3 regions of the Paraburkholderia sp. JHI869 genome follow, and region 2 is predicted to be linked to each of the others. Evidence: predicted binding sites of a transcription regulator. Region 2 holds the regulator's gene; each other region holds the start of a gene.
The links. Region 2 encodes LexA, which represses DNA repair genes until DNA is damaged. Its sites were predicted from a motif close to ACTGTATNNNNATACAGT; they were not measured.
Positions count from the first base shown of each region.

Region 1: dinB (DNA polymerase IV) is a predicted target of LexA. The motif match lies at 4,923-4,940, and genes of this name have one in related genera.
Region 3: VSR72_RS08860 (ATP-dependent helicase) is a predicted target of LexA. The motif match lies at 5,302-5,319, and genes of this name have one in related genera.

Region 1 covers NZ_JAYMSC010000002.1:36,394-43,461, reverse strand. The annotation lists partial or broken gene VSR72_RS03530 (CoA transferase) at 1-295, shown strand, start outside; gene scpB (methylmalonyl-CoA decarboxylase) at 300-1,103, shown strand; gene VSR72_RS03520 (MFS transporter) at 1,205-2,512, shown strand; gene VSR72_RS03515 (AraC family transcriptional regulator) at 2,518-3,558, opposite strand; gene dinB (DNA polymerase IV) at 3,678-4,838, opposite strand; gene VSR72_RS03505 (H-NS family nucleoid-associated regulatory protein) at 5,372-6,154, shown strand; gene VSR72_RS03500 (DUF429 domain-containing protein) at 6,226-6,855, shown strand; gene VSR72_RS03495 (gamma-glutamylcyclotransferase family protein) at 7,063-7,068, shown strand, end outside.
Region 2 covers NZ_JAYMSC010000003.1:118,639-125,706, reverse strand. The annotation lists gene VSR72_RS07000 (hypothetical protein) at 1-269, shown strand, start outside; gene VSR72_RS06995 (ABC transporter permease) at 296-1,132, opposite strand; gene nodI (nodulation factor ABC transporter ATP-binding protein NodI) at 1,176-2,090, opposite strand; gene VSR72_RS06985 (universal stress protein) at 2,412-2,882, shown strand; gene VSR72_RS06980 (DUF2939 domain-containing protein) at 2,954-3,637, opposite strand; gene VSR72_RS06975 (hypothetical protein) at 3,745-4,122, opposite strand; gene lexA (transcriptional repressor LexA) at 4,177-4,827, opposite strand; gene VSR72_RS06965 (sulfate ABC transporter substrate-binding protein) at 5,120-6,178, shown strand; gene cysT (sulfate ABC transporter permease subunit CysT) at 6,304-7,068, shown strand, end outside.
Region 3 covers NZ_JAYMSC010000003.1:534,172-541,239, reverse strand. The annotation lists gene VSR72_RS08890 (phospholipase D family protein) at 1-576, opposite strand, end outside; gene VSR72_RS08885 (DUF2917 domain-containing protein) at 854-1,237, shown strand; gene VSR72_RS08880 (bile acid:sodium symporter family protein) at 1,277-2,239, opposite strand; gene VSR72_RS08875 (MATE family efflux transporter) at 2,517-3,935, opposite strand; gene VSR72_RS08870 (RNA-binding S4 domain-containing protein) at 4,068-4,289, opposite strand; gene VSR72_RS08865 (hypothetical protein) at 4,587-5,111, shown strand; gene VSR72_RS08860 (ATP-dependent helicase) at 5,369-7,068, shown strand, end outside.

The DNA of each region.
Region 1 (7,068 bases), on a different contig from region 2:
CGATCCCCAGGTCGAGCACTGCGGTCTCGTCGAGGACGTGCCTCATCGAGTCCTCGGACAAGTGCGCCAGGTTCCGACTCCCGTGTTCAATGCATAGAAGGACGGCAAGCCTGCGGCTCGTGAGGCGACACGCCATGCGCCGCCTGCGCTGGGCGAGCATTCGGTCGAAGTCTTGCGCGAGACGGGCTTTAGCGAATCGGAGCTCTATGCGCTACTCTGCGCGGGTGTGCTTTATCAAATCCCCCGCGTGCCGGAGAAGGAGTCCGAGCGCGGTCTGGCGCAACATGCGGAGTGACGAAATGAGTGCGATTGAACCGGAAGAACGGGTGAGTGTCACCACGGAAATCATTGAAGGGCGCATTGCCAAGGTGGTCTTTCGCAACGCTTCCAGGCACCATGCCTTGAATGCGGAATTGCTGCGTGCGCTGGAGGATCAACTGGCGGCCCTTGCATCGAAGCGCGTGCCGGTTGTGATTTTGACGAGCGGTGTGGGCGAGAAGGTCTGGAGCGCGGGTCACGACCTGGGCGAACTCGAGGCAGATCACGATCCGATCGCGTGGGGTAAGCCACTGGAGCGCGTTCTGCGGCAGGTGCGCGCCTGGCCGGGCGTGGTCATGGCCATGGTGTCGGGGTCCGTGTGGGGCGGGGCGGTCGACCTCGTGATGAGCTGCGACCTTGTTGTGGCCGACACGACGGTCCGCTTTGCCATGACACCGGCGAACATCGGTCTGCCATACAGCACGAGCGGGCTGCTGCGGTTCATCAACAACCTGCCGATCCATATTCTGAAGGAGATGTTCTTTTGTGCACGACCGCTCGCGGCCGAGGAGGCCGAGCGCCACGGCGTGCTCAATCGGCTGGTTCAGCCTGCTGACGTCGAGGCTGTCGCGCTGGAGATGGCCAGGGGGATTGCGGCCAAGGCGCCTTTGGCGATCGCAGCGGTCAAGGAACAATTGCGCATACTCGAAGACGTCGTGCCGGTGCCGGTCGATGCGATGGAAAGGATCGCGGAGCTGCGCAGGGTGGCGTGCGCCGGTGACGACATGAGGGAGGGGCTGGAGGCATTTTCGCAACGACGCTCACCGGAATTTCGCGGACGATGAATCTCTCAGGACCGCGCGTGGTATGGTGCAAAGCGTTACGCAGCGAGAATGCGTTCTCGACGTGAAACTCATGCGCCACTACTGACCACACTACAAAAATAATGTTCACGCCACCTTGCGCGACGTGCGACCAGCCTCCTGGCAAGCAGGAACATCCCCGTGAACTTCTCAAAACCGTCGTCGCAGCATCGCTTGTGACTGGCCTCGAGATGTTCGATTTCACCGTTTTCGGGTTTTTCGCGGTGATGATCGGGGACCGCTTCTTCCCGGCGAGCGATCCGATGACCTCATTGCTCTGGGCGGTCGGTACATTCGGCGTCGGCTTTTTCATGCGACCTGTTGGCGCGATGGTCATTGGCGCGTACGCGGACCGCGTGGGACGCCGCGCAGCGATGACGAGGACCACCTGGATGATGGCGCTGGGAACCGCTACGCTAGCACTGTGCCCTTCGTTCGCCAGCATAGGCGTGATCGCGCCGCTCATTATCATTGCAGGTCGATCGTTGCAGGGCTTTGCCGTTGGGGGTGACATCGGCGTTGCCGCGGCCTTCGTGCTGGAGGCCGGGCCCGTGTCGCGCCGCGGCTTTCTGGTCAGCTGGCAACTCGCGAGCCAGGGTGCGGCCGCATTGCTGGGCGCAACCCTGGGCGTGCTGATCACCAGTACGGTGTCGCCGGATGCGCTTGCTTCGTGGGGCTGGCGAGTCCCATTCCTGATCGGCCTGTTGATTGCGCCCGTCGGCCTGTACGTTCGCCTCCGGCTTCGCGATGATCTGGTTTTCGACGATAGCGCCAGACATGCCGGCACGCCGCTCGCCGAACTGTGTCGCGAGCACGGGAAGACGATCGTGCTGGCGATGCTGATGATCATGGGACAAACCATACCGGTCTACGCGATCGTCTACTTCATGCCGAGCTACGCGATCCGCGTGATGCACATGCCTGCCGTGACCGGATTCATGGCTTCCGCGTCGTCTGCGCTGCTGCTCGTCATCATTCCGCCGCTGGCTGGCCGTCTCATGGACCGTCTGCGTCGCCGCAAGCCATTGGCCCTTGTGGCCTCAGGATGCTCGGCGCTGCTGGTCTATCCAGTCTTTCTGATGCTCTCCCGTGCAACGAGCGTAGCGCCGATCCTGTGCGGCGTCGCGCTCATCAGCATCATGATGGCATTCAGCGCCGTAGCGGTCAGTCTGCTGGTGCTCGAAGCGCTGCCCGCCAGGGTGCGCGCGAGCGGCATGGCAGTTTCGCATGCGTTGAGCGTCGCATTGTTCGGCAGCACGGCTCAGTTCATCGTGACCGGGTTGATCAAGTGGACCGGTGACCCTCTGTCTGCGGCCTGGTATGTAGCGCCGGCGTGTATGGTGAGCTTTTGTGCACTCATGCTCTTCAAGGAACGGCGCGTCAAAACATGAACGTGTCATGCACGCATCGACGCTTGCCACCGCGACTGAATCCTCTTGCTGGCTAGAGCCCGAAAATCCTGAGGCGCCATGTCGTAGGCACGGCGAAAGGCGCGCGTGAAATCGGAGGCGCTTTTGAAGCCGAGTCCGTAGGCAATTTCGATCACCGCGACGTGCGGATAGCAGATCAGCTCATCGGCCGCGCGGCGTAGCCTCAGGTTTCGGATATAAGCGCCAAGCCCGCCTTCGTGCTGAAACAGGCGATACAGGGTTGGGCGGGTAAGTTGAAGCGCATTGAGCACGCTTTCAGGCGAGAGGTCACTTTCAGTGAGGTGCGCCTGAATATAGCGCCGTACCTGACCGAACATGGCAGCCCGAGCTGCAGCGCGCGCGTCGCCGCTCAGGCCCGCCTGCCGTCCAAACGCTGCGACAAGGAGTTCCGCCGCCGCGCGTATTGCGCCGTCCACTTCCGAGGCATTCAGGCTCGCGATTCTCCGGCTGAGCGTCGCAACGTGATCGATGATCAGTGGCACGAGCGGCATCGATGTGTGGAGCATACGGCCATGGACGGCCTCCGGATCAGGAAAGACTTCCTGCACCAACGCAGCCGGCACGAAAAAGGTGATGACCCTGCATGCCAGGCGTTGCATTCGAATGGGTTGGTTCATATCGAGTGCAAGGATGCTGGCGGGCGATTGCGCGCTATCGCGCTGCGAGGTGCGCACGGTGACGTTCTGAACGGCACCCTCCAGAAACACGTGAAAGACGAAGTCGCGTACCCGGTCTGTCGAGATCCGCGTCTGTGAGCGCTCGAGCATGAGGAGGTCCGACCGGCAGTCCGTAAATACAAGGTCGCCCACCTGATAGCGGTCGATTGAAGCCTGAAACGGCTTCTCGAGGTCGGATCGCGAGGGCAGCACGTCGATAAGATGACCCACCCGATCCCGCCAGGCGAGCAAGCGCCGTTGTGGCGGTTCGCCCCGCACGCTGAAATGATTGTGGGCAATGCCGTGATCAAGCGGACGGAAGGCATCGACCGTGGGTACGCGGGAGGTCATGTGGAGAAGCCTTTGCTGAAATGCGCCTGAAAGTCTTCTGGAATAGACGCACTGAGAATCTAACCGAAAATCTGCCCGTCGTGAATTTTTTGAAAAGACCTGCTTCGAATCGAGGAAAGTCAGCGATCGAAAGGCAACTCGCACTGCGTTGGGACTGCGGCAGATGCGGTAGTCGAGGCGGGCTCAAGAGAGCCAATGCGTACACCGATGAGGCGGATCCTCCGATCCAGCGACACCCGCTTCAGGCATTCGCCGACGGCTCGCCGGATAGCCACGGCATCCGCCACCGGTTCCGGGAGAGAGAGGTCGCGAGTAACGATCTTGAAGTCGGCGAACTTGATTTTCAGGCCTACCGTTCGGCCGCGATACCCTTTGCGCTGAAGATCCTCCGTGACCCGCTCGCAAAGACGTGTCAGCGCCGGCGTCAGGGTGGCGCGGTCGCGGGTGACATGCATGTCGCGCTCGAACGTGGTTTCCCGGCTCATGGACTTGGGTTCCGAGGAAACCACGACGGCGCGCTCGTCGAGGCCTCGTGCGATTCTGGCCAGCCACGCGGCGTACGTTCGCCCGAAGTGTTCCTGCAATAGCCCGAGGTCCGCCGAAGCCAGTTCGCCGACCGTTACGATCCCAATGCTCGCCAGACGCTCGCTTGCACGCGGGCCGATTCCATTGACTTTCTTTGCCGGAAGCGGCCAGATGCGCGACTCGAGGTCCTCCATCGTGAGTATCGTGAGACCGTTCGGCTTGTCCAGTTCCGAGCCGATTTTGGCGAGCAGCTTGTTCGGTGCGATGGCAATAGAGCAAGTGAGGCGGGTCGCCTCGTGCACCGCCGCCTTGATCCGGCTGCCGAGTTCGCGCGATTCGCCATCGATGCCTGTGATGTCGATATAGATCTCGTCGATGCCGCGGTCTTCGATCTGGTCCGTGAACGTGCGAACCGCATCCTTGAATTGCCGCGAATAGCGCCGGTACGAATCAAAATCGGTAGGCAGGAGAATGGCGTCGGGCGCGAGCTGCGCGGCCTTCATCATGCCCATTGCAGAGAAAACGCCGAGGGCGCGTGCTTCGTAGGTGGAAGTCGTGACGACACCGCGGCCCACATAGTCGCGCAGCCGGGCAAAGCGGCGCGTGCCGTCGGCCAGGACTTCTGGTGCCGCATTGCGTCCGCCGCCGATCACGACGGGTTTGCCGCGCAATTCGGGGTAGCGCAGCAGTTCAACGGACGCATAAAAGGCGTCCATGTCGAGATGCGCAATGCGGCGTGGTCGGTGGCTTGTCACGTTGCAATTACTGTGGATTCGGCCGGGCGGCCCCTGAGCGTTAGCGCCGTAATGCAGTGCCCGAACGCTGATGCCATACAAAGTACTGTATGTTTGCACAGTATTCTACCGCATGCTCCCGGCCGCGCCGCGAACTTCCTTCGGCGAGAAAGGATCGTCGTTGTGTCGCGCCAACGGGGGGATTTCGATGATCAATTCGAACGTGCGCGAGAGTGCGAGAGGGTGCGCGAGGATGCAGACAACGAGTAAGAAAAAAGACGGATCGAAGTGGAGGGACGAGCAACGCTAATCGGGAGTGTGCGTTTTATTGTGTCGGAGCGATCGGTGCGGTTCGGCTCGAAAGACGGGATAGCGAGGAAGCTATTCGCGACGATGCTTATGAGCGCAATTCGAACGCGGTGTTTCGTGAGTTGATCTGAAATAGACAGTAATCTTTCTCACTGCGGGATCAAAGTAATTCGGCACTAAACGTTGTATTCGTCGTCCAATGTGGCATAGTGCGAAAAACTATCTTTTCAAAGGAAAAACCACGAATGGCTACGCTCCAATCAATTCAGGCAAGAATCGCAAAGCTGCAGGCTCAAGCAGAATCGCTGGCGACAACGAAATCGACGGTGGTGCTCGAGAAGATTCGCGGCCTGATGGACAAACACGCAGTGACTCTGGCCGATATTGAAGCATTCGTTGGCAAACGGCGCGGCCGCAAGCCGGGAACGGCCGTTGCGGCGAAGCAGGGCTCGTCGGCTGCGAAATATGTCGATCCGAAAACTGGCGCGACCTGGACTGGCCACGGCCGTGCGCCTGCATGGATCGCCAATGCAAAGGACCGAAGCAAGTTCCTGATTGCAGGCGGCGCACCGAAATCGGCTGCTGCTGTGAAAACGCCTAAGGCGGGTAACTACGTGCGCGGACCGCAGCCGCCGAAATATCGCGACCCGAAAACCGGCGCGACGTGGTCCGGCCGTGGTACCGCACCGGCATGGCTCGCTGGCGCGAAGGATCGGTCGAAGTTTTTGATTGAAAAGGCTGAACCTGTGGCAAAGACGGCGAAGACGGCCAAGGCGGCCAAAGCGCCGGCAGCGAAGAAAGCCGCTGCGAAAAAGAATACGGCAACCAGGAAGGCGGCTGCCAGGAAGGTTTCGGTGAAGACGGCAGCGCCGGCACGCAAGGCTGCTGCGAAGAACGGTGCAGCGGCGAAATCACCTGTCACACGAAAGGCCCGTGCGCCGAAGCTCGTGGTGAAGTCAGCGGCGCCTGCTGAGGTTGCCGCGCCCCAGCAGACCACTGAAGCAGCGACCACGGCCGCTGCAGCCTAAGCGCCAAGTACCGGGCCCTGGAAGTGTGCTTCCGGCCCGGTTCAATCCTGGCTCCGCCTGGCGCGAACCTCTTGAATACATGCACGGTTGCCGGCATTGACGTGGGCGGGGACAAGAAGGGCTGCCATCTGGTCGTTCTGGAAGGCAATCGCGCTTTCCGGCCTGCGGATGCGAAAACACCGCAAGAGATGCTGCAAGCGTGCCTCGAGTACGGCGTCCAGGCCGTCGGCATCGACGCGCCGTGCCAATGGAGTGTTGAAGGCGAAGGGCGGCTCGCGGAGAGGGAACTTGCGAGTCAACGCATCTTTTCCTTTGCCACGCCAACTCGAAAACGGGCAGATGAGAGCCCGAGTCGCTTCTACCGGTGGATGTTCAACGGAGAGGCGATTTACGAAGCCTTTTCTTCCGCTTATCCGCTCCTGGCAACCCGCGATTTCAAGGGCGGCCGTGTTAGCTTCGAAACGTTTCCCCATGCGGTGACCTGTGCTCTCAGGGGCAAGGAGGGAACGTCTGCGAAGGAGAAGCGCCGGCAGCGGCCGAAGGTGCTCGAAGACGCGAAGATCGACGCTTCAAGCTTGAAATCGATTGACGACGTCGATGCCGCGCTGTGTGCGCTGACCGCAAGATACCTGGTCGAGGGGCGGACGTTTGCCTACGGCGATGTGCGAGGCGGTTTCATTCATGTACCGATTCCATCGTAAGTGAATACGTGAAATCAATTACTTAGCATGACTATTTATTGACGAGACCAATGCTTGCCGAATTCAATTTTCTGACCCTTCGCCTGCGTGGCGGCACCCAATAGGAGGCAAGGGCATGTGCCAGTCGGCTATAGTGGAGTGAGGTGAACATCCCCTCTACCGATTGATGGAGGGGCGGGCTTGTTTGTCACAAGGGCAATAACGGTAATGGAC
Region 2 (7,068 bases):
ACACCTCGATTCCCGACGGCGATCGCATCTACGACCCGGCCGACGGTCTCTGGCCGCAGTCGCTGCTGGTTTCGCTCGATGGCCCGGTGGAAGAGTCGGATCCTGAGGAGATCCGCACGGTGCGTTTGCTCGCCCAGACCCAATCGACGATGTTCCGCGTGGAATGGCATCGCGCAGACGGCAAGGTCGGACGTCAGGAAGGCGGCCCCTTCGCGACGGTCGCATTTATTTCGGACGTCGATATTCCCTGGGGGGATGACGAGGACTAAGCGTCCGTGTGCCTCGCGGTGCGGTTTCAGCGCATCATGCGCCGGCGAAACAGCACCGAAGCGATCGCGAAAGGCACCACCACGTAGATCGCGAGCACCAGCAGGTGCAGGCCGGCCTGCTCGACAGGCCGGTCGAGCATGGCGGGGCGAATCAACGCTACGGCATGCGCGAGCGGCAGCATCAGCGTGATGTGCTGCGCGGCGGCAGGCAGTTGCGCGATCGGAAAGAACACGCCGGAGAGCAGCAGCATCGGCGTCAGCACGAGCGTCTGATAGAACATGAAGAAGTCATAGGACGGCGCGAGCGCGGTGACGATCATCGCGCAGCTTGCGAACGCGAGGCCTGCTAGCGCGATCACGGGCAGCGCAAGCAGCATCGAAGGAAAGCTTGCGTAGCCGAGCAGGCCCGCGACCACCATGATCGCCACACCCGAGAGCATCGACTTGCTCGCGGCCCACATCACCTCGCCGAGCACGACGTCGCCGAGCGTGAGCGGCGTGTGCATGATCGCTTCCCACGTGCGCTGCACGTGCATGCGCGAGAAGCCCGAGTACATCGACTCGAAGCTCGCCGACATCATCACCGAAGACGACACCGTGCCTGCCGCGAGAAACGCGATGTACGAGACGCCGTCGACGTGGCCGACCATCAGCCCGAGCCCGAAGCCCAAACCGAACAGATAGATCATCGGGTCGGCGAGATTGCCGAACATCGAGGCGAGAGCGAGCTTGCGCCAGACCAGATAATTGCGCCGCCACACGGCCACCCAGTGCGTGGCGTTCGAAGGCAGCGCGGCGCGTGGTTCGCGTATGGGCTCATGCGCGGGGCGCGAGGGCGTCGGGTCGTTGGTGCGTGTCTGCATGGTGTCCTTGGCGATTCGTAGGCCGCCGTTGTTCTTGCCGCAGTTAATCCTGCATCTCGCGGCCGGTGAGCCGCAGGAACACGTCTTCGAGATTCGCGGGCCGGTGCAGGTAGCGCAAATCGGATCGATGCCGTAGCTTCGCATGCACGGGCGCGGGGTCGTCGACATAGCAGAACAGCGTCTCGCCGCTAATCTCCGTGCGCTTCGCATCGGCTGCGAGTTCGTCGCGCAGCGAGGCCGGGTCCGGGCCGTACACCTCGATCACGTCGCAGCCGATCTCCGATTCGATCAGCGCCTTGGGTGCGCCCTCGGCGATCTTGCGGCCTTCCTCGATCACGCAGACGCGATTGCAAAGCCGTTCGGCCTCCTCCATGAAATGCGTGGTGAGCAGAATCGTCTTGCCGCGCGCGAGCAGCGAGCGCAGCCGCTCCCAGATCAGATGCCGCGCCTGCGGGTCGAGGCCCGTGGTGGGCTCGTCCATCACGAGCACGTCGGGGTCGTTCACGAGCGCGCGCGCAAGCGTGAGACGACGACGCATGCCGCCGGAGAGCTCGCCCACGCGCGCGTCGGCCTTGCTCTCGAGGCGCGCGAATTCGAGCAGCGGCGCGACGAGGTCGCGCGTTTCGCGAGCGGACAAGCCGAAGTATCGGCCGAACACGAGCAGGTTCTCGCGGACGGTAAAGTCGGGGTCGAGATTGTCGAACTGCGGCACGACCCCCACGCGCTGGCGTGCGTGGCGTGCGCGCGCCGGCACCGGTTCGCCGCACAGGCTGATGCGCCCCGCATCGGGCGAAACGATGCCGAGCAGCATGCGCAGCGTCGTGGTTTTTCCCGCGCCGTTCGGGCCGAGCAGCCCGAAGCATTCGCCGGGGAGGACGTCGAACGACAGGCCATTGACGACCGTCCTGTCTCCGTAATGTTTGATGACCTGCTCGAATTCGATGGCGGGTGCGGGCATGGACCAGTTGAACGTGAGTCGAACGGGTGTCGCGCGAATCGAACGAAGCATCGAACGACAAATCGCGCGAAACAAGGCGGCCCATTTTAGTGCATTGCCGCCTGGCGGGTCGGGCGCCGCTTCGAAGCCGGTTGACGTCGGGCGAGTGGAATACATGTCGCGGCAAGCATTCAACATTGCGCAAGACGCGATCGCAGTGGAAAACGTATCTGGCGTAATTCGATGCACACCTGGCGTTTTCCAGCCCTTGCGTGTGGAATTGCGGCGCACCATCATGAGAATCGCACAGCCTGCAAATCACGCGGGCGGGGAGAAGCGATCATGGCGAGCTATAAAAAAATTCTGCTCTGTTACGACGGCTCGCGCGAAGGCCGCAAGGCACTGCGTTGCGGTGCCGATCTTGCGCTCGATCTACAGGCCGAAACGCATCTGCTCTCGGTAGTCGACATGCGTTCGACGATCGCCCAGAGCGCCGGCCTGCTGACCGATGTGGCCTGCGGCCGCTTTGAGGAAACGGCGCGCGAAATCCTTCAGGAAGGCGTGGACTGGCTGACCGAGCGCGGCGTGCGCGCCCAGGGGCACTTCGCGTTCGGTCATCCGATCGACGAAATCGCGAATCTGGCCAACGAACTCAATGCCGACCTCGTGGTGGTGGGGCACCGCTGCCGCACGGGACTTTCGCGCTGGTGGATGGGCGCGGGCAACACGCCGCTGCTCGACCGCGTGTCGTGCAGCATTCTGGTGGCGTGTTCGTCGGCGGCTGACGACAAGCAGCAACAAGCTGCCGCTTAGTGGGTCAAGCACGGATCCAGCAGGCCGGCTCGCACGAACCGGCCTGTTTCCGCTTTCACTTCAAATTTGTCTCAGTTCGAGACGTTTCCTTCGTTTAGTTCGACAGCCGAGAGTTTCCACGAAAACAGCCCGTGACGCTGCAGGATGGCGGCATAGTGCTCGCCCGTATCGCTGCGGTCCCACGTGAGCGCGAATTCGTTGAGGCCGCGATAGCCGGCTGTGGCAACCGGCCGTGCCTCGGGCGCGGGATTGCCCGATGCTGCAGGGCCGGGCGGCGAGGCGGGCGCCGGTGCCGATTGGGTGGATTGCGCCGATTGCGTCGATTGCGCGCCGGATTCCGCTGGCGGCGGCGCGTGCGGCCGGTCGCCGGGTTTGCCCGTCGGCGGCATGCCACTGAGCAGTGCGGCCACACCTTCCGGTGTCGCGTAAGCATCCACGAGCGGACCGATCAATGCCGCGCCAATCACGGCGCCGAGGATCAGCAGCGGATTACTGCTGTGCTGCCCCTCGACGCGCCGATGCAGTTCGTCGCCAACCTGCTGCTTGAGGCTCAAACGCAGCGCTGGGTAATCGACGTACTCGTTGAGCGCGACGGCGTCGCGGGCGTCAGCGGCGGCTTTCATGTGCTTGACCGCGATATAGGGCGACGCATACGCGTAGCCAAGCGCGGCAACCACCATGGCGACCGCAACCGTGATCGCGACGGGCTTCTTCCAGCCTTGGGTCTTACGCGGGGTCGAGAGAGATTCCTTCATCGGCATAGGCTAAGTCGTTCAAACACGGTGTTGACCGCAAACCGGGCCAAACGATCCCGACCGTAACCTCTTCTCACATTTGAGCCGCGCTTTGGTTCAACTCGTGCTTACTTCGCCAGCGCTGCAGGCAGGTCGCTCTGTTGCTCGGCGATGCAGCGGTCGATCGCTCTGCACACCGCGTCAACCGTGCCGACGAGAATCAGCCGCGAAGGACCCTGGTAGACGCGCACGGGCGCACGGCGCATGGGCTGTTCGGTGTTGAGCGTGCTGTTGAGCGAAACGCGCGCAAATGCCGGCTGTGCCGAGGGCAACACAGGCAAGTCGGCCGTGCTGGCCGCCACCATCTCAGGCGAGTCTTCGAAGAGCGAGCCGCTCAGTGCGGCGGCCGAATCGCGCACTTCGCGCACTGCGCACGAAGCGATGCCACGGAGGTGGCGAAGACGGCCGAATTGGCGGAAGGGCAGCAAGCGGGCAAGGCGTTCCATGACTCTCTCCAGGTTGTGCGCAAACGATGTGCGAACTGCGCGCGGACGGATTTCTTAGAATTCGGTGGGGCGGATCAGGCCGACCGCAATGCCTTCCAGCGCGAATTCCGCGCTGCCGGCCTCGACAAAGATATTGTCGTAATCGGGGTTCTCGGCGATCAGTTCGAGCCCATTCGGACGGCGCTTCAGGCGCTTCACGGTGACGTCGTCGCCAAGGCGCGCCACGATGATTTGCCCGTCTTTCGCTTCGGCCTTCTTCTGCACGGCGAGCAAGTCGCCGTCGAGAATGCCGGCGTCGCGCATGGAAAGGCCACGCACCTTCAAGAGGTAGTCGGGGCGGCTCGAGAAGAGCGCCGGGTCGCACATGTAGTTCTGCGAGATGTGCTCTTGCGCGAGGATCGGGCTACCCGCCGCGACGCGGCCAACGAGCGGCAGCGAGAGCTGCATGATGCTCGGGTGCGGGAGCGTGAACTGGTGCGGCAGGTCGTCGGGCCCCGGCATGAGGCGGATGCCGCGCGAGGCGCCCGCAGCCAGTTCGATCACGCCCTTGCGCGCCAGCGCGCGCAGATGCTCCTCCGCGGAGTTGGCCGAGCTGAAGCCGAGTTCCGCCGCGATCTCGGCGCGCGTGGGCGGGAAGCCCGTGCGCTCGATGGCCCGGCGAACCAGATCGAAAACCTGCTGCTGTCGTGCGGTGAGTTTGGTCATGGCGCCACTGTATGTTTGAACAGGTAACTGTATTTTTATACAGTACTCGCCACTTTTCAAGTGTTACTTGAAGTTCATCAATTGAGCGTTGCTATCACGCCGCTTTCCCGTGTTTGTGCGGACGAAACCGCGCTCCAGCGGCGACTTCCTCTGCCCTTACCACTTTTGCGTATTAAAAAATGAAAAAACATCATTTTTAATAATGTAAGCAGATCGCTAGACTGGCCTCCATCGTTAGCTGCAATTCATCACTCAGCGCAAACGAGCACACACGAAAACGGAGAACAGATAGATGAGCACGACACATACGGGGCGCGCGGGCTGGCTGAAAACACTGGCGGCAAAACTGGTTATCGGCGTTGCGCCGCTCGTCGGCGTCACGGCAGTGGCGGCAATGGCGCCTGTAGCCGCTCACGCGGATACATCGCTGCTCAACGTCTCCTACGATCCGACGCGCGAGCTGTACCAGGACATCAATGAGGCCTTCATCAAGCAGTGGAAGGGCAAGACGGGCGAAACGCTCACCATCAAGCAGTCGCATGGCGGCTCGGGCGCACAGGCGCGCTCGGTGCTCGACGGCCTGCAAGCCGACGTCGTGACGCTCGCGCTGGCATGGGACATCGACGCGCTCGCCAACAAGGGCATCGTCGCGAAGGACTGGCAAAAGCGTCTGCCCGACAACGCTTCGCCGTACACGTCGACCATCGTGTTTCTCGTGCGCAAGGGCAATCCCAAGCACATCAAGGACTGGGACGATCTGACCAAGCCGGGCGTCTCGATCGTCACGCCGAATCCGAAGACCTCGGGCGGCGCGCGCTGGAACTATCTCGCGGCGTGGGCGTATGCGCTGCACCAGCCGGGCGGCAACGAGCAGAAGGCGAAGGACTTCGTCTCGAAGCTCTACAAGAACGCCGGCGTGCTCGACTCGGGCGCGCGAGGCGCGACGACGAGCTTCGTGCAGCGTGGCATTGGCGATGTGCTGATTGCATGGGAGAACGAAGCATTCCTCTCGCTCAAGGAATTCGGCCCGGAGAAGTTCGAGATCGTGGTGCCTTCGGTGAGCATTCTGGCCGAGCCGCCGGTTGCCGTGGTGGACAAGGTCGTCGACAAGAAGGGCACGCGCAAGGAGGCCGAGGCCTACCTGCAGTTCCTCTATAGCGAAGAGGGCCAGGAGATCGCTGCGAAGAACTTCTACCGTCCGCGTTCGGACAAGGTGCCGGCGGCGCTCACGGCGAAGTTTCCGAAGCTGAAGCTGTACACGGTCGACGACACGTTCGGCGGCTGGACCAACGCGCAGAAGACGCATTTCGCGGATGGCGGCGTGTTCGATTCGATCTATCAGCCGCAGTAAGCCGTCATGCAGCACCGGTCAGAAGTCGATAACGACACGGCCGCATAACAACGAAGCGCGCCCACGGGCGCGCTTTTCCGCGCCGCCTGGGAACCCAGCGCGCAACCCATGTCTGGACGATGAGCATGACAACGTTTCGATTGCGCAAGCCCAGTGCGCTGCCTGGATTCGGCTTGACGCTAGGCATCACGGTGGCTTACCTGAGCCTCGTGGTGCTCATTCCGCTTGCCGCCACTTTCCTCAAGACGGCGACGCTCGACTGGAGCCAGTTCGTGCGCGCTGTGTGGTCGCCGCGCGTGATCGCGTCGTACCGGCTCACGTTCACCGCTGCGCTCGGCGCGGCGCTGATGAATGCGGTATTCGGCTTCCTGCTCGCGTGGGTGCTCGTGCGCTATACGTTCCCGTTCAAACGGGTGATCGATGCGCTGGTCGATCTGCCGTTCGCGCTGCCGACTTCCGTGGCAGGCATCTCGCTCGCCGCCGTGTATGCGGGCAACGGCTGGATCGGCCAGTTCCTGCAGCCGCTCGGGCTGAAGATCGCGTTCACGCCGCTTGGCGTGCTCGTGGCGCTGACCTTCATCGGCTTGCCGTTCGTCGTGCGCACGGTGCAGCCGGTGCTCGAAGACTTCGAGCGTGAGCAGGAGGAGGCCGCAGCCTGCCTCGGCGCTTCGCGCTGGCTCACGTTTCGCCGCGTCGTGCTGCCCGCGGTGCTGCCGGCGCTGATCACCGGTTTCGCGCTCGCGTTCGCGCGCGCGCTGGGCGAGTACGGCTCGGTCATCTTCATCGCAGGCAACGTGCCGATGAAGTCGGAAATCACGTCGCTCCTCATCATCACGAAGCTCGAACAATACGATTACGCCGGCGCGACGGCGCTCGCCGTGATGATGCTC
Region 3 (7,068 bases), 420 kb from region 2:
GCGGCCGCCGACGATCGCCATCTCGTTATCGACGATCGTCGCCTTGTTGTGCATGCGCCGCGTGAACTGATCGACGTTCGAGAAGAAGTTGCGCGTGCGCAGGTACATCGACTCGCTCGTGCTGCCGTACGGATTGAACACGCGGATCTGGATATTCGGATGGCTGTTGAGCGCGGCCATCAGCCGGTCGATGTCGTGGAAATTCAGGTCGTCGACCAGCATGCGCACGCGCACGCCGCGGTCGGCCGCATAGAGCGCCGAGCCGAGCAGCAGCTTGCCAGTGGTGTCCTCGTTGGCGATGTAGTACTGCATGTCGAGCGTTTTCGTCGCCGCGCGCGCGAGCGCGATGCGCATCTGCAGCGAGTCGGTGCCGGTGGAGAGCAGGCGAAAGCCCGACTCGTCCGGGTGCGCGGCCACGGGGGCTGCGAGTGCGGCGCCAAGCGGCGTCGCGCTGGCATCCGAAGCCGGCAGTGCGGTGCTCGTCTCGCGCGGGTAGTCGGTGGCGGGCGGGCGTGTGGCACAGCCGGTGGCCAGCAGGAGGCCAACGAGCGCGAAGACGACGAAGGGCGCGCGCAGCGAGGCGTCAGGCGCGGTTGTGGGTCGCGTAACGGCTTCGGATGGGGCGGGATGCGCGGGCAAACGGATTCTCCAATGCGGCACGCCGCGTGTTGGTTCGTTTTCATTGCACGGCTTCTCGAGGATTCTACGGGAAGCGGTCCTCCGGGCCTGCGGCGGCGGGCATGCTGTCTTTGCAATTTTCGGGCCGCATGCATCTGACGTTTCAGCGCGGCCGGAAACGTCGGCAGCGCTTGCGGCGCGACACTGCGCGCATCGTGAACGACGGGAGAGCGCAATGAGAACGGGAATCAGGATGGGTAACGGCGCAGCATTTTCGGGCGCGCTGTGGGTGCCGAGCGGCGCGTGCCATACGATTCGCCTGGCGCAGGGCGGCGTGGTCGTGGCGCTCGAAGGGCGCGTCTGGATGACGGTCGAGGGTGATGCCGAGGACTACTGGCTCGAACCGGGCGAAGCGCTGCCGCTTGCGCCCGGCGAGCGGGCGCGCGTTAGCGGATGGCGGGAGGCGGTGCGCTTCGAATTGCGCAGCGAGCCACTGGCGCAGCCGCCCGAATGGCGCTTCGCGCGGCTACGGGCATGGATGCAAGCGAGGCTGGCGCGGCGTGCGCCGCGCAGCCAGGCGCAGGCGCGAAACCGTGCACCGAAGGAGCGTGTGGCGTAAGCGCCAGGCCTTAGGCCGGGCGCTCGCCTGCGGCGTGAATTACCCGCGCTCGGGCGACGCGTTTGCGGCACCTTGCGTATCGCGCGTGCTGCCGCGCGCCGGCTTGCCGGCCCAGTAACCCGCGAGCACCGAGCCCGAGAGGTTGTGCCACACCGAGAACAGCGCACCCGGCAGGGCGGCGAGCGGCGAGAAGTAGAGCTTGCCGAGCGTCGCGGCGAGCCCCGAGTTCTGCATGCCCACTTCGATGGCGAGCGTGCGGCACACCGACTCGTCGAAGCCGAGCAGGCGGCCCCCCCAGTAGCCGCCGAGCAGGCCGATGCCGTTGTGCAGCACCACGCCGAGTGCGACGAGCGGACCGACCGTGGCGATGCTCGCATGCGTGCCGCCCACCACGGCGGCGATGATCGCGAGGATCGACACCATGGAGACGAGCGGCAGCACCGGCTCGACGCGGCGCACGAGGCCGCCCGCGAGGCGGTTCACGACAAGCCCGATGGCGATCGGCAGGCCGACGATCTGCAGGATGCTCATGAGCATGCCGTGTACGTCGACGACGATCGAGGCATCGACGTAAAGGCGCGTGAGCAGCGGCGTCGCAAACACGCCGACGAGCGTCGAGAGCGCGCTGATCGTCACCGAAAGCGCGACGTCGCCGCGCGCGAAATAGATCATCACGTTCGATGCCGTGCCGCTCGCCACGCTGCCCACGAGCACCATGCCTGCGGTGAGATCGGGCGGCATGCGCAGTACCTTGGCGATGGCCCATGCGGCGAGCGGCATGACGAGGTAGTGCAGGAAGATGCCTGCCGCGACCGGCGCGGGCCGCGTGAAGACGCGCTGGAAGTCGGCGAATGAGAGTGTGACGCCCATCGCCAGCATGATGATCATCAGGAGCGTCGTGACGTGCGGCGCGATCGGCGCGACGAGGCCCGGATCGAAGTACGCCAGCAATGAGACGAGGACGGCCCAGAGCGGGAAGAGTCGGGTAATCGGGGCAAGCATGAAAGGGTGGTCCGTGAGTGGTTTTATATGTCGCGCCGCTGGCTGGGCGCGTGCGCGGGTATTGCGGGCCGTGGGCGTCGATGTGTGCGAACGCGTACCCGGCCGCTGCACGCATGGCAAGCGGTGCCGGGGTGGCCGGCGGCGCTCGCGGGGTGCGGTTGTCTCCAGTCCCATGCAGCGCGCTGTTCTTGCCCTCGTGGGACGGACGCCGCTTGCGGCGCCAGGCGCGTATTTTAACCGGTCGCGCCGGTGCGGCCGGGCCGGTTAAGTGAACGCTTCAGCCTACGCGGCTAGTCGCGCTTGCTGTGGCGGCGTGAGCCTGCGCGCGCAGGCTCATCCGGTGAAAGCGCCATGTCATGAGGACGGCGACGGTGGTGAGCCCCGCTGCGAGCCCCCACCAGAGTCCGAGCGCGCCGAGGCCGAAGTGAAACGCGAGCGCGTAGCCCAGCGGAAAGCCGATGCCCCAGTAGCCGAGCGTGGCCGCGACCATCGGCACGCGCGTGTCCTTGAGGCCGCGCAGGCAGCCCGAACCCACGGTCTGCGCGCCGTCGACGATCTGGAAGATCGCCGCGACGCCGAGCAGCGTGGCCGCGAGCGAGACCGTGTGCGCGTTGGCCGGGTCGTCGAGATGCAGGTAGAGCCCGACGATCCAGTGCGGCGCGAGCACCATCACGAGCGCCGAGAGCGTCATGAAGCCGACGCCGAGCGCGAGCGCGACGAAGCCCGCATGGCGAGCCGCGCGCGGCACGCCCGCGCCCGACCAGTAGCCCACGCGCACGTTGGCCGCCTGGCCGATCGCGAGCGGCACCATGAAGGTGACGGAAGCCACGTTCAGCGCGATCTGGTGCGCCGCGAGCGGCGTCTCGCCGAGCAGGCCCGCGAGCAGGCCGGTGGCGAGAAAGAGCGTCGCTTCCACGGCGTAGGTGATCGCAACCGGCCAGCCGATCGTGAAGAGTTCGCCCATCAGCGGCGCGGTAGGCCGACGCGCGGCAACGAAATGCTGGTGCGACGGCCGCAGGTGCAGCAGCGCCATCAGCACGAACGCGGTGAGCCACACGGTGATGGTCGTGGCCACCGCCGAGCCGAGAAAGCCCAGGCGCGGCAGGCTCCACGCGCCGTGGATCAGCCCGTAGTTCAGAAAGCCGTTGATGAACACGCACGCAATCGACACCCACAGGAGGCGCCGCGCCGCGCCGATGGCGGGCAGGAACGAGCGCATGAGCCCCACGCCGATGAGGCTGGCGGGCGCGCCCCAGCGCAGCACGGCCGTGTACTCGCCGATGTGATGCGCGAGCAGCGTCGGCTCCCCGAGCGCACGCAGGATCGGCTCGGCGAACGACAGCAGCGCGAACGCCGGCACCGACAGCAGCAGGGACAGCGCAAAGCCGGTCCAATAGATGTGCGGCACGTGGCTTTCGTTGTCGGCGCCGCGCGCCTGCGCGACGCTCACGCTCACCGATGTCAGCACGCCTTGCAGCACCGTCACCACCACGAAGAACATGTTCGCGCCGAGGCCGCCCGCGGCGAGCGCGTCGGCGCCGAGGGAGCCTAGCAGGACCGTGTCGGTCACGCTCATTGCCATCTGCGAAAGCTGGGCGATCGCGAGCGGGCCGGCGAGGCGGGCGGTATCGGCGGCATGACGGCGCAGCGTGGGCGGCGCGGAAACGGAGCGGCGGGAAAGCGTGGTTCGAGTCATGAAAAACAAGCGGCGCGAAAAGCGCGCCGCACGGCCAGGTTCGTCTGTCGAAACTGAAAGCTTATTGCGAGACAGCGACCTTGTCGATCCAGATGCTCAAATCTGGTGCATTACTGGCGCGTCCGAGAAAGTTCACTCAGCTGCCTTGATGGCAATGCGCGTGTCGCCCAGCAGCACCGCCTGACCCGCGCGGATCTTGCAGGTCTTGCGCAGTTCGACTTCGCCGTCCACCTTCACCGCGCCCGAGGCGACGATCTGCTTGGCCGAGCCGCCGCTGTCCGCGAGGCCGGTGATCTTGAGGAGGTTGTGCAGTTCGACGTAGTCGCCGGTCAGCGTGAAATCGAGGTTGGGCATGGCGGATTGAAATTCGAAAGGCGTGCGGCAAGCGCGCGAAGGGTGAGCATCATAAGCGATGGCGGGCTTGCCGCAGCGTCTGTCACATCTCGGGGCCGGATGTTATGAATTCGTCAGTAAATGAAACGTTGAGTAACGTCGCGGGACCCGGCGGCGATCTTCATACCAAAATGGTTTCACCCGGATCGACAGCGCCGCTGAAGTTTTTCATACGCGGCTCCATCGAGCGGGGGCGCGGCTGAGGCGGGCTTGCCCGCTGCACAAGCGCCTTCGGAACCACTGCAAAGAGGATACGCCATGACCCAGATTCGCAAGCTGCTTACTGCTACCGCTGCTTTTGCCACCGTGACCACTGCCGCCGTATTCGCGCAGGGCGCGTATGCACAAAACGCGACCCAGGGCGCGACACAGGCCGGCGAAGCCCCCACGATGGCGCCTTCCGGCGCGCCGGCTATGGCGCCGGGTGCGGCTCCCGGTCAGATGCCGGGCCAGATGAATGCTCAGGTGCCGAGCCAGGCGCCGGCGGCCGCGGGCATCGCGCAACCGGCTCCCGCGCCGCAAAATATGACCGCGCCGCAGTCAGCCGACCCGCTGGTGCAAAAGCGCAACGCGAACGCGGCGGCGAACGCCGAATACCGCAGCGCGAAGAAGTCGGCAAATGCCGAGTACGGCGACGCGAAGAAGCAGGCGAAGTCGCAGTACAAGGCGCAGGTGAAGGACGCGAAGATTAACCACAAGGCCGACCGTCAGGCCAACGATTCGGAGATGAAGGATCAGATGAACGGCATGTCGGCCCAGCAGCAGGGCGGCCAGTCGCAGTAACGAACGGCTGATGCCGGTGGCGCCTGCGCGTTGGGCGCTGGCTTTTGGCAGGGCCTCTAGCGGCGGCGTCCGGCAACGGGCGCCGCCGTTTTGCCTGACGGCTTCCTCACGAAGGCGATGGCGAAACGCGCTGCGGCATTGTCGTTAAATCCCGCCAGATCGCCATGGAATCAGGCGCTTGCGGATGAGGGGTGTATGGATATACAGTGTGCGTCGCCCCTTTCCGATTCGCCACGTTCATCGTCCCAGCGCCCGCCGTGTCCACTGTTTCCGTTGCCGATTCCTCCGTCTCCGATGCCAGCCGGGCGCGCGCCGACGCGGCCAACGCCGTATCCGCGTGGCTCGAGAAACTCAACGACGCACAGCGCGAGGCCGTCCAGCACGGCGGCGAAGCGGGCTACGCGCCGGGCTCGGCGCTGCCGGGCCCGCTGCTCGTGATCGCGGGTGCCGGGTCGGGCAAGACGAATACGCTCGCGCACCGCGTCGCGCATTTGATCGCTGGCGGCGCCGACCCGCACCGCATCCTGCTGCTCACGTTCTCGCGGCGCGCCGCGCAGGAAATGACCCGGCGTGTGGCGCGCATTGCCGCCAGCGCGCCAGGCGCGGCCGCCGTACTTGCGCAGGGGCTCACCTGGGCGGGCACGTTCCACGGCGTGGGCGCGCGCCTCTTGCGCGAATACGCGGATCACATCGGCTTGTCGCCGGCGTTCACGATCAACGACCGCGAGGATTCCGCGGATCTCATGAATCTCGTGCGCCACGAACTGGGTTTCTCGGCGAAGGAAAAGCGCTTTCCCTCGAAATCGACTTGCCTCGCGATCTATTCGCGCGCGGTCAACACCGGCGACTCGCTCGCCAACGTGCTCAACCGCTCGTTCTCGTGGTGCCTCGAATGGGAGCCGCAATTGCGCGCGCTGTTCGCGGCCTACGTGGACGCCAAGCAGAAGCAGAACGTCCTCGACTACGACGACCTGCTGCTCTACTGGGCGCACATGGCCGCGGAGCCGGCCATCGCCGCCGATCTCGCGGGCCGTTTCGACCACATCCTCGTCGACGAATACCAGGACACCAACCGCCTGCAGGCCTCGATCCTGCTCGCGCTCAAGCCCGACGGCCGCGGCCTGACCGTGGTCGGCGACGACGCCCAGGCGATCTACTCGTTTCGCGGCGCGACTGTGCGCAACATTCTCGACTTCCCGGCGCAGTTCGATCCGCCCGCGCGCCAGGTGACGCTCGAGCGCAACTACCGGTCGACGGCGCCGATCCTCGCAGCCTCGAACGCCGTGATCGACGCCGCCGCCGAGCGCTTCACCAAGAACCTGTGGACCGACCGCCCCTCGCAACAGCGCCCGCGCCTCGTCACCGTGGCCGACGAGGCAACCCAGGCGCGCTACGTCGTCGAGCAGATTCTCGAGGCGCGTGAAGCGGGCATGAAACTCAAGCAGCAGGCCGTGCTGTTTCGCGCGGCGCACCACAGCGCGACGCTCGAAATCGAGTTGGCGCGGCGCAATATCCCGTTCGTGAAATTCGGTGGCTTGCGCTTTCTCGACGCCGCGCATGTCAAAGACGTGCTGGCGGTGCTGCGTTGGGCCGAGAATCCGCTCGACCGCGTGGCGGGCTTTCGCGTGACGCAACTGCTGCCGGGAGTGGGGCCCGCCAACGCCGCGCGCCTGCTCGACCAGGTGGCCGCGTGCACGGGCGCGTATCGCGCCGCCGAGGCGCTCGCGGCCTTCGCGCCGCCGCCGCGCGCCGCCGAGGACTGGCCCGCGTTCGCGTCGCTCATCGACAGCCTCTCCATGCGCTCGACGCCGTGGCCCGCTGAGTTCGAGCGCGTGCGGCGCTGGTACGAGCCGCATCTGGAGCGCAATCACGAAGACGCCCAGGTGCGTCTCGCCGACTTGCTGCAGATGGAGAGCATTGCGAGCACCTACGCCTCGCGCGAGCGCTTTCTCACCGA